Regions from separate parts of the Streptococcus sp. SI1 genome, predicted to be linked through region 1. Evidence: predicted binding sites of a transcription regulator. Region 1 holds the regulator's gene; the other holds the start of a gene.
What was found. Region 1 encodes CtsR, which represses protease genes until heat stress. Its sites were predicted from a motif close to TTGGTCAAAAAAGGTCAAANA; they were not measured.
Positions count from the first base shown of each region.

Region 2: the regulator CtsR is predicted to act here: its motif matches at 1,712-1,732, upstream of PCY10_RS00390 (ATP-dependent Clp protease ATP-binding subunit).

Region 1 is NZ_JAQFJE010000006.1:105,031-109,469, forward strand. It holds gene rpsB (30S ribosomal protein S2) at 1-299, shown strand, start outside; gene tsf (translation elongation factor Ts) at 382-1,425, shown strand; gene PCY10_RS08160 (hypothetical protein) at 1,501-1,851, opposite strand; gene PCY10_RS08165 (CtsR family transcriptional regulator) at 2,110-2,571, shown strand; gene PCY10_RS08170 (ATP-dependent Clp protease ATP-binding subunit) at 2,575-4,439, shown strand, end outside.
Region 2 is NZ_JAQFJE010000001.1:58,685-63,123, reverse strand. It holds gene PCY10_RS00405 (ABC transporter permease) at 1-166, shown strand, start outside; gene PCY10_RS00400 (ClbS/DfsB family four-helix bundle protein) at 610-1,152, opposite strand; gene PCY10_RS00395 (DUF1797 family protein) at 1,305-1,535, opposite strand; gene PCY10_RS00390 (ATP-dependent Clp protease ATP-binding subunit) at 1,775-4,042, shown strand; gene PCY10_RS00385 (GyrI-like domain-containing protein) at 4,089-4,439, opposite strand, start outside.

The sequences.
Region 1 (4,439 bases):
ACGTTGTTGATCCACATAAAGAACAAATCGCTGTAAAAGAAGCTAAGAAGCTTGGTATCCCAGTGGTTGCGATGGTCGACACAAATACAGATCCAGATGACATTGATGTGATTATTCCAGCAAATGATGATGCTATCCGCGCTGTTAAATTAATCACTGCGAAAATGGCTGATGCGATTATCGAAGGGCGCCAAGGTGAAGATAACGTTGAATCAGTAGAAGCAGAATTAGCTGCAACTGATACACAAGCTGATTCTATCGAAGAAATCGTTGAAGTTGTTGAAGGCACAAACGAATAATCAAGTAACGAACCTATGGGGCGGGGCCTAGCCCTCCCCTTTTTATTCAATCAAATCGTAATATCTTAATTGGAGGATCAAAATGGCAGAAATTACAGCTAAGCTTGTAAAAGAATTGCGTGAAAAATCTGGTGCTGGTGTCATGGATGCTAAAAAAGCACTTGTAGAAGTAGATGGCGATATCGAAAAAGCAATCGAATTGCTACGTGAAAAAGGTATGGCAAAAGCTGCTAAAAAAGCAGATCGTGTTGCTGCTGAAGGACTGACTGGTGTCTATGTGAGTTGCAATATCGCTGCTATCGTTGAAGTGAATTCAGAAACAGATTTTGTAGCAAAAAATGCTCAATTTGTTGAATTAGTAAACGAAACGGCTAAAGTGATTGCAGAAGGCAAACCAGCGAACAATGAAGAAGCACTTGCTTTGATAATGCCTTCAGGAGAAACGCTTGAAGCTGCTTATGTTAGTGCAACTGCTACAATTGGAGAAAAAATTTCATTCCGTCGTTTTGCAGTTGTTGAAAAAGCAGATGATCAAGTATTTGGCGCATACCAACACAATGGTGGACGTATCGGAGTTATTACTGTTCTTTCAGGTAGTGACGAAGATCTTGCAAAACATGTAGCAATGCACGTTGCCGCTATGAAACCTTCCGTTCTTTCATACAAAGAATTGAGCGAAGAATTTATCCATGATGAATTGGCGCAAATGAACCATAAAATTGACCAAGACAATGAAAGCCGTGCAATGGTTGGTAAACCAGCACTTCCACACTACAAATTTGGTTCTAAACTTCAATTGACAGATGAAGTGATTGCACAAGCTGAAGAAGATATTAAAGCAGGTCTTGCGGCTGAAGGTAAGCCAGAAAAAATCTGGGACAAAATCATCCCTGGTAAGATGGATCGCTTTATGTTAGATAACACAAAAGTCGACCAACAATATACACTTTTAGCTCAAGTTTATATTATGGATGACAGCAAAACTGTTGAAGCATTCCTTGAAAGTCAAGGTGTTACAATCGCTGGCTTCACACGTTTTGAAGTGGGTGATGGTATTGAAAAAGCTGCCAATGATTTTGAATCAGAAGTAGCTGCTACGATGGCTGCTGCACTTGGACAAAACTAAGTTAATCAATTATGTAATAACAAACAAAAGGTTAGAGAACAGATGAAGTTCTCTAACCTTTTTTAGCTGCGGTTACTATTTTACAATTCTTTTAGTGAATCCCTTGTGAGAAATAACTAAATCGATAAGGATTAAAATAATCAAGGAGATGAGTAGATAAGTAATTTCGGAGTAGGTAAAAGCGATTCGGTAAGTTTGTGTAAAAAGAACAGCAAAGACACTGATGACAATGATGGCTAAATCAATTATCCATTTTGTTTTTGGTTTTATTGAAGACGGTTCAAATAAAAACGGGGCAAACAAACAGGCGACTAATGTAGCGACTTGAACATCTACATAGTTAGCAGAAATAATTGTAAAAAAGAACAAAGTTGAAAACCACCAAACCAGTACATGACGTGTATATTTGAACCAATCCATTTTCATTCATTTGGCCTCCTTTATTGATATCGTCAAATTTTCATCTATATTATAACGCTTTAAAATTAAAAGGCAAGCGTTTACACTTAAATTGTTACTAGTAGATAAGCTTTTTCACTTGCTTGAATAATCAGACTTTTCAGTTTTTCATTTAGCGCTTTCTCTTTCAAAAATGGAAGAATTTCGGTATAATATTAGTCAAAGATAGTCAATGTCAGTTGCAGATATGATTTTTGGAATGAGGTCTAAAGGGAAGGAGTTGGCATGAGTAGTAAAAATACATCAGATAGTATTGAAGAATATATTAAAACTCTTTTGGCGCAGGCAGGAATTGCAGAGTTGAAGCGAAGTGAGATTGCAGATGTTTTTCAAGTTGTTCCTAGTCAGATAAACTATGTAATAAAGACACGATTTACAGAAAGTCGTGGCTATATTGTTGAAAGTAAGCGTGGTGGAGGTGGCTACATTCGGATTGGTCGAATTGAATTTTCCAATCACCATGAGTTGCTTTGTGATTTGTTGCATAGCGTTGGTGAGCAGATTAGCCATCAGGTCTTTACAGATATTATTCAGCTGTTATTTGATGAACAGATCATGACAGAACGAGAAGGGAACCTTCTTTTAGCAACGACAACAGACAGGGTATTGGGGACAAATGCTGCACAGATTCGTGCGCGGATGTTAAAGAAAATTTTACAGCAAGTTGATAGAAAAGGGAAAAACTAATATATGAAATATTCAAAAGCTTTGACAGAAAGTATTGAATCAGCACAGTTATTAGCAAGTCATTTTGAAACGGATTATTTAGAGTCTTGGCAGCTGTTGATTGCTATGGCAAATAATCCTTATAGTGTTGCTGGTTCAGTTTTAAATGATTACCCACTTGAAATTGATGATTTTGAAAAGGCAGCTTTTCATATCACGGGGAAAGTCTATCAACAAGAGGGAGACTTTACTATTTGGCCGTTTTCTTATCGCATGAAAGTGCTATTTTTGACTGCTGAACAAATTGCAGGGGCGGTTCATGCTAATAATCTTGGGACAGAGCATATATTGCTAGCTATGTTATTTGACCGAGGAAGCTTGGCAGCGCGTATTCTTGAATTTATTGGTTTTAGTTACGAAGATAAAGAAGGCGTTTTGCGCATGACAGATCTGCGGAAAAATTTAGAGCATAAGGCCAGCTGGAATAAAGAGGATTTAAAGGCTATTCGTCACCTAAATAAAAGTGCTGCAGCAACAAGACAAACGATGGCTAATATGATGGGAATGCCTCCTGCAACCAGTGGCGGACTAGAAGATTATACTCGTGATCTAACTGAAATGGCTCATATGGGCCTTTTAGAACCGGTCATTGGGCGGGATAAAGAGATTTCTCGCATACTTCAGATTTTAAGTCGTAAGACAAAAAACAATCCGGTTTTGGTAGGAGATGCAGGAGTTGGGAAGACAGCATTAGCTCTGGGTTTGGCGCAACGTGTGGCAGATGGTCAAGTTCCAAATGAGCTTGCAAAGATGAGAGTTTTAGAGCTAGATTTAATGAATGTGGTGGCTGGAACTCGTTTTCGTGGTGATTTTGAAGAACGGATGAACAATATTATCAATGATATTGAAGCAGATGGGCATGTTATTCTCTTCATTGATGAGCTTCATACCATTATGGGGTCTGGCAGCGGGATTGACTCGACATTAGATGCAGCAAATATTCTCAAGCCGGCTTTGGCTAAAGGAACGCTCAGAACGATCGGTGCAACAACACAAGAAGAGTACCAAAAATATATCGAAAAAGATGCAGCTCTTTCACGAAGATTTGCCAAGGTTACTATTGAAGAACCAACGGTAGCTGACAGCATTGCTATTTTACAGGGACTCAAGAAAAGTTATGAAGATCACCACAAGGTCGTGATTACGGATTCGGCAATTGAGACGGCTGTTAAGTATGCGCATCGTTACCTGACTAGTAAACATCTACCTGACTCAGCGATTGACTTGCTAGACGAAGCTGCTGCAAGGGTACAAAATAAAAGCCCGCAAAATCACGTAAAAGCAGAATTGAGTGCAGCAGATGAGGCTTTAATGGCAGGCGATTGGAACAAAGTTGATACGTTGTTGGAGAAAGAGAGTCAGCCAATTGTTTATAAATTAAGGGTGAAAGACGAGGATGTTTTAGCAACACTCAGCAGTTTATCAGGTATTCCTGTGCAAAAGTTGACACAAACAGATGCGAAGAAATACCTCAATTTAGAAAAGGAACTGCACAAGCGGGTCATTGGACAAAATGAAGCAATTTCTGCTATTAGTCGAGCGATTCGGCGCAATCAATCCGGTATCCGCACTAGCAAGCGTCCAATTGGCTCCTTTCTGTTCTTAGGGCCAACTGGGGTCGGAAAAACTGAGCTAGCTAAGGCTTTGGCAGAAGTTCTCTTTGATGACGAAACAGCGTTAATTCGTTTTGATATGTCCGAATACATGGAGAAATTTGCTGCTAGTCGTCTCAATGGAGCACCTCCAGGCTATGTTGGTTATGAAGAAGGGGGAGAATTAACTGAAAAGGTGCGTAATCGTCCTTACTCTGTGCTCCTCTTTGATGAAGT
Region 2 (4,439 bases), on a different contig from region 1:
CTTTAACAAGACCCTCACTAGCCTCAATGTACATGTATCTCCTGATGATATGACCAAGGTGGTCATCTTTGGACTTGCCATTGTCATCGTTTCCGTCCTCATTGCTTCAGTCACACTCCTTAGTAAGCAACCAAAAGACTTACTAATGGGTGATAATAGCAAGTAGAACACAGAAACCATTCATATAAAGAGGCTGAGAAAAAGATCTCAGCCTCATTTTATTATGGTCGAAAGCCTTTGACACGGTAGCTAATGCTTAAAGCACTGCTTTTAGGTTGCGAATAGAACTTGCGGAGCAAGTCACAATTTTGTTCGTCTTTTAGGCTCCAACAAATTTCTTTGATAAACACTTCGTTTTCTTTATTCACCACCTCAACAGTCTCCTGGTCTCTTGAGTAACCTGAGCCTAAAAACAAGAGAGCGAAACTAAACATATTCAATTTTTCGTTCTGCCCCACTACCTTACTTGATAAGTTACTTTTGCCAACCTTCGAACGGAATAACCTTGGATTCGCTTTGACATATCAAAGAATGATGTGAAGTTCTTTGGATTTGCTCTCTTAGCCATTGTATGTTGTTTGTCTTTTTGCTACCAACCCTACTGATTGTTTACTGACTTTTACAGTTCTTTCGATGTGCTTTCAACTTCTTCATAGCCCAGTCATAATGACTTGATGTGCTACTAATAAAGTAGGAGCCGAGGGTACTCCCTCCAACCCATTTATAGATGCCCTTTGAAAACAACTCTTCATCCGTAAAATTTTCAGCTAAAACCAGCACGTTTTTCTGAGATTGATGAAGCATTTTAGTTGCTTCTTCTAACGAAGTCTGTTGATGCTTCTGCCAGAATGCCACATTCAGCTCACCATAGTTTTTCCAATTATAAGCTAGTGGTAAAAATGACTTTTCTACACCATTTTGATTAGAATACACCCAATTGAGAAGTAATTGTTGCCACTCATAAAGATGAATGAGAACATCTCTAAGATTTTTATCTCTCTTCCAATGAGCTTCTTTCCGTTTCTCATCTTTTGAAAAATCAAATGGGGTATTCAACTCTTCTTCTGTTAATTGAGAAATCAATGACTGTAGCTTTGCATATTGCTGTGTCGCTGCACTAATCAACTCAGTCTTGCTAGTCGGCCTTACCATGTTAAATTCTCCTTCTGCTTTCTGAATGAACAGGAAACAACTTGACAATATTGCACTGACCCCAAAAGCTAGATTTTTTGTGTCTGACTTTTGGGATACAGTTCACATCTAAGTGGATACTTAGAGGATATTCTTATTAGAGACTTACAAACTTAATACAACAATTCATAGATTTCCATCGCAATCAAATCAATGCTATCAAACGTATATGTTTCACGCGCTGCAACATCTCGCAAAGTGAAAACTGAGCCATTTTCTTCATCATAACTATAAGCTACTTCTGCTACAACAACTCCGTCACGTTCAAAATTACGTTTCAGATTGCCACCATCTTTTGTCATAGCATCTAAACGATTGATAATTCTTACTAAATGTGATTCCATTTTCCTTCTCCTATTCATTTATACGTTACTATTTTACCACAAATGAAAGATGAAATACCAGCAAAAGACCCATTTTTGGTAAATTTAACACAAAATGAAACGCTCAAATATAAACTTCTCTCTTTTAACACTTTATCCTTGCAATGTTTTAGAATACTGCTATAATGAAACTAAGAAGTTTGACTATAATTGACCAATTGATCTTCGCCAAGTAAATTTTTCAAAGAAAGAGGTAGCGTATGCTTTGTCAAAACTGTAAAATAAATGAATCTACCATTCATCTTTACACAAATGTTAATGGGAAACAACATCAAGTTGACCTCTGTCAAAATTGTTATCAAATCATGAAAACGGATCCAAACAATGCCTTATTTCGTGGCATGACCAATATGAATAATCAAAACAACCTAGACCCATTTGATGATTTCTTTAGCAATATAGGGAATTTTCAAAATCATCAAGAACCGCAGACTCCTCCTACTCAATCAGGTGGTGGATATGGCAATGGAGGCTATGGCTCCAATCAAGGCAATAGTACACGCCAACAAGCACCACAGCAACCTAAAGGTCTCCTAGAAGAATTCGGTATCAATGTGACTGAATTTGCTCGGCGTGGTGAAATTGACCCCGTGATTGGTCGTGATGAGGAAATTGTTCGTGTTATTGAAATCCTCAATCGTAGAACGAAGAACAACCCTGTCCTCATCGGAGAGCCCGGTGTCGGTAAAACAGCAGTTGTCGAAGGCTTGGCTCAGAAAATTGTAGACGGTGATGTGCCACATAAACTCCAAGGCAAAGAAGTTATCCGCTTAGATGTCGTTAGCTTGGTTCAAGGAACTGGTATCCGTGGTCAATTTGAAGAACGAATGCAAAAACTTATGAACGAAATTCGCTCTCGTCAGGATGTGATATTATTCATTGATGAAATTCACGAAATTGTTGGAGCTGGTTCTGCCGGTGATGGAAATATGGATGCTGGAAACATTCTAAAACCAGCACTTGCTCGCGGTGAACTCCAATTAGTTGGTGCCACAACTCTCAATGAATACCGGATTATCGAAAAAGATGCTGCACTGGAACGCCGTATGCAGCCTGTAAAAGTTGATGAACCAACAGTTGAAGAAACGATCACTATCCTCAAAGGTATTCAAAAGAAATACGAAGACTATCACCACGTCAAATACACCGACGATGCCATTGAAGCAGCAGCTGTCTTGTCCAATCGGTATATCCAAGATCGCTTCTTGCCTGATAAGGCCATTGACTTGCTAGATGAAGCAGGCTCTAAGATGAATCTGACACTTAACTTTGTCGATCCAAAAGTCATTGATCAACGATTGGTAGAAGCTGAAAATCTCAAGGCACAAGCTACTCGTGATGAAGATTTTGAAAAAGCTGCTTATTTCCGTGACCAAATTGCCAAATACAAAGAAATGCAGCAAAATAAAATGGCTGATCAAGATACGCCTCTTATCAGTGAAAAAACCATTGAACATATCATTGAGCAAAAGACCAATATTCCAGTTGGCGACTTGAAAGAAAAGGAACAATCACAATTGATTAGTCTGGCTGATGATTTGAAAACTCATGTCATTGGTCAAGATGATGCTGTTGATAAAATTGCCAAAGCTATTCGCCGTAATCGAGTTGGACTAGGTACACCAAACCGACCAATTGGTTCTTTCCTTTTTGTTGGGCCAACCGGTGTCGGCAAAACAGAACTTTCTAAACAACTAGCGATTGAGCTCTTTGGTTCAGCTGACAGCATGATTCGCTTTGATATGAGTGAGTATATGGAAAAACATAGCGTAGCAAAACTCGTCGGAGCGCCTCCAGGTTACGTTGGCTACGAAGAGGCTGGGCAATTAACAGAACGCGTACGTCGTAATCCTTATTCTCTCATTTTACTTGATGAAATAGAAAAAGCTCACCCAGATGTCATGCATATGTTCTTGCAAGTACTGGATGACGGACGTCTGACAGATGGACAAGGTCGGACAGTCAGTTTCAAAGATACGATTATCATTATGACTTCCAACGCCGGTACTGGAAAAGTTGAAGCAAACGTCGGATTCGGTGCAGCGCGTGAAGGACGAACCAATTCTGTTATCGGTGAATTAGGAAACTTCTTCAGTCCAGAATTTATGAACCGTTTTGATGGTATTATTGAGTTCAAATCTCTTAGCAAGGAAAATCTCCTACAAATCGTAGATTTGATGCTTAAAGATGTCAATGAACGGCTTGCCACGAATGACATTTACCTAGATGTAACAGATAAAGTCAAGGAAAAATTAGTTAATCTTGGTTACGATCCGAAAATGGGAGCTCGTCCACTTCGTCGGACAATCCAAGATCACATTGAGGATGCTATCACTGACTACTATCTTGAACATCCAAGCGACAAAGAGCTCAAAGCTATCATGACAAGTAATGGTAAGATTGTCATCAAACCAGCTAAAAAATCTGAGAATAAATCCAAGACAACAATAGATAACAATGCTAATTAGATACAAAAATCACTCCTTAGAAGTTTCTCTAAGGAGTGATTTCTAGTTACTGAACCCTGTATCTCAAAATTGTCTTCAGCTTTTGTGGACTTGTTCGATTTTTGTTGTTCAAATATATTTCACGATGGTAATTCATACAACGTTTTAACCCATTTTCTTGACAGAAAGCATCCATTTTCGCAAAAGTTTGCGGTTCATCGTCAAAAGGTCCTACATGAAGCATTGCAATACTATTTCCTTCATCCATTCGTTCGAAGCGAATTTCATCATAGTGTAAATTTGGTTTTTTCACTTTTACTTTTGCAAGAGCTTTTTCAACCATTTCTCTGGTGATAAACTCCGGCTGTGCAATCATAATTGTATAAACCAAGTCATCTTTTACTAAAACTTCTGCTTC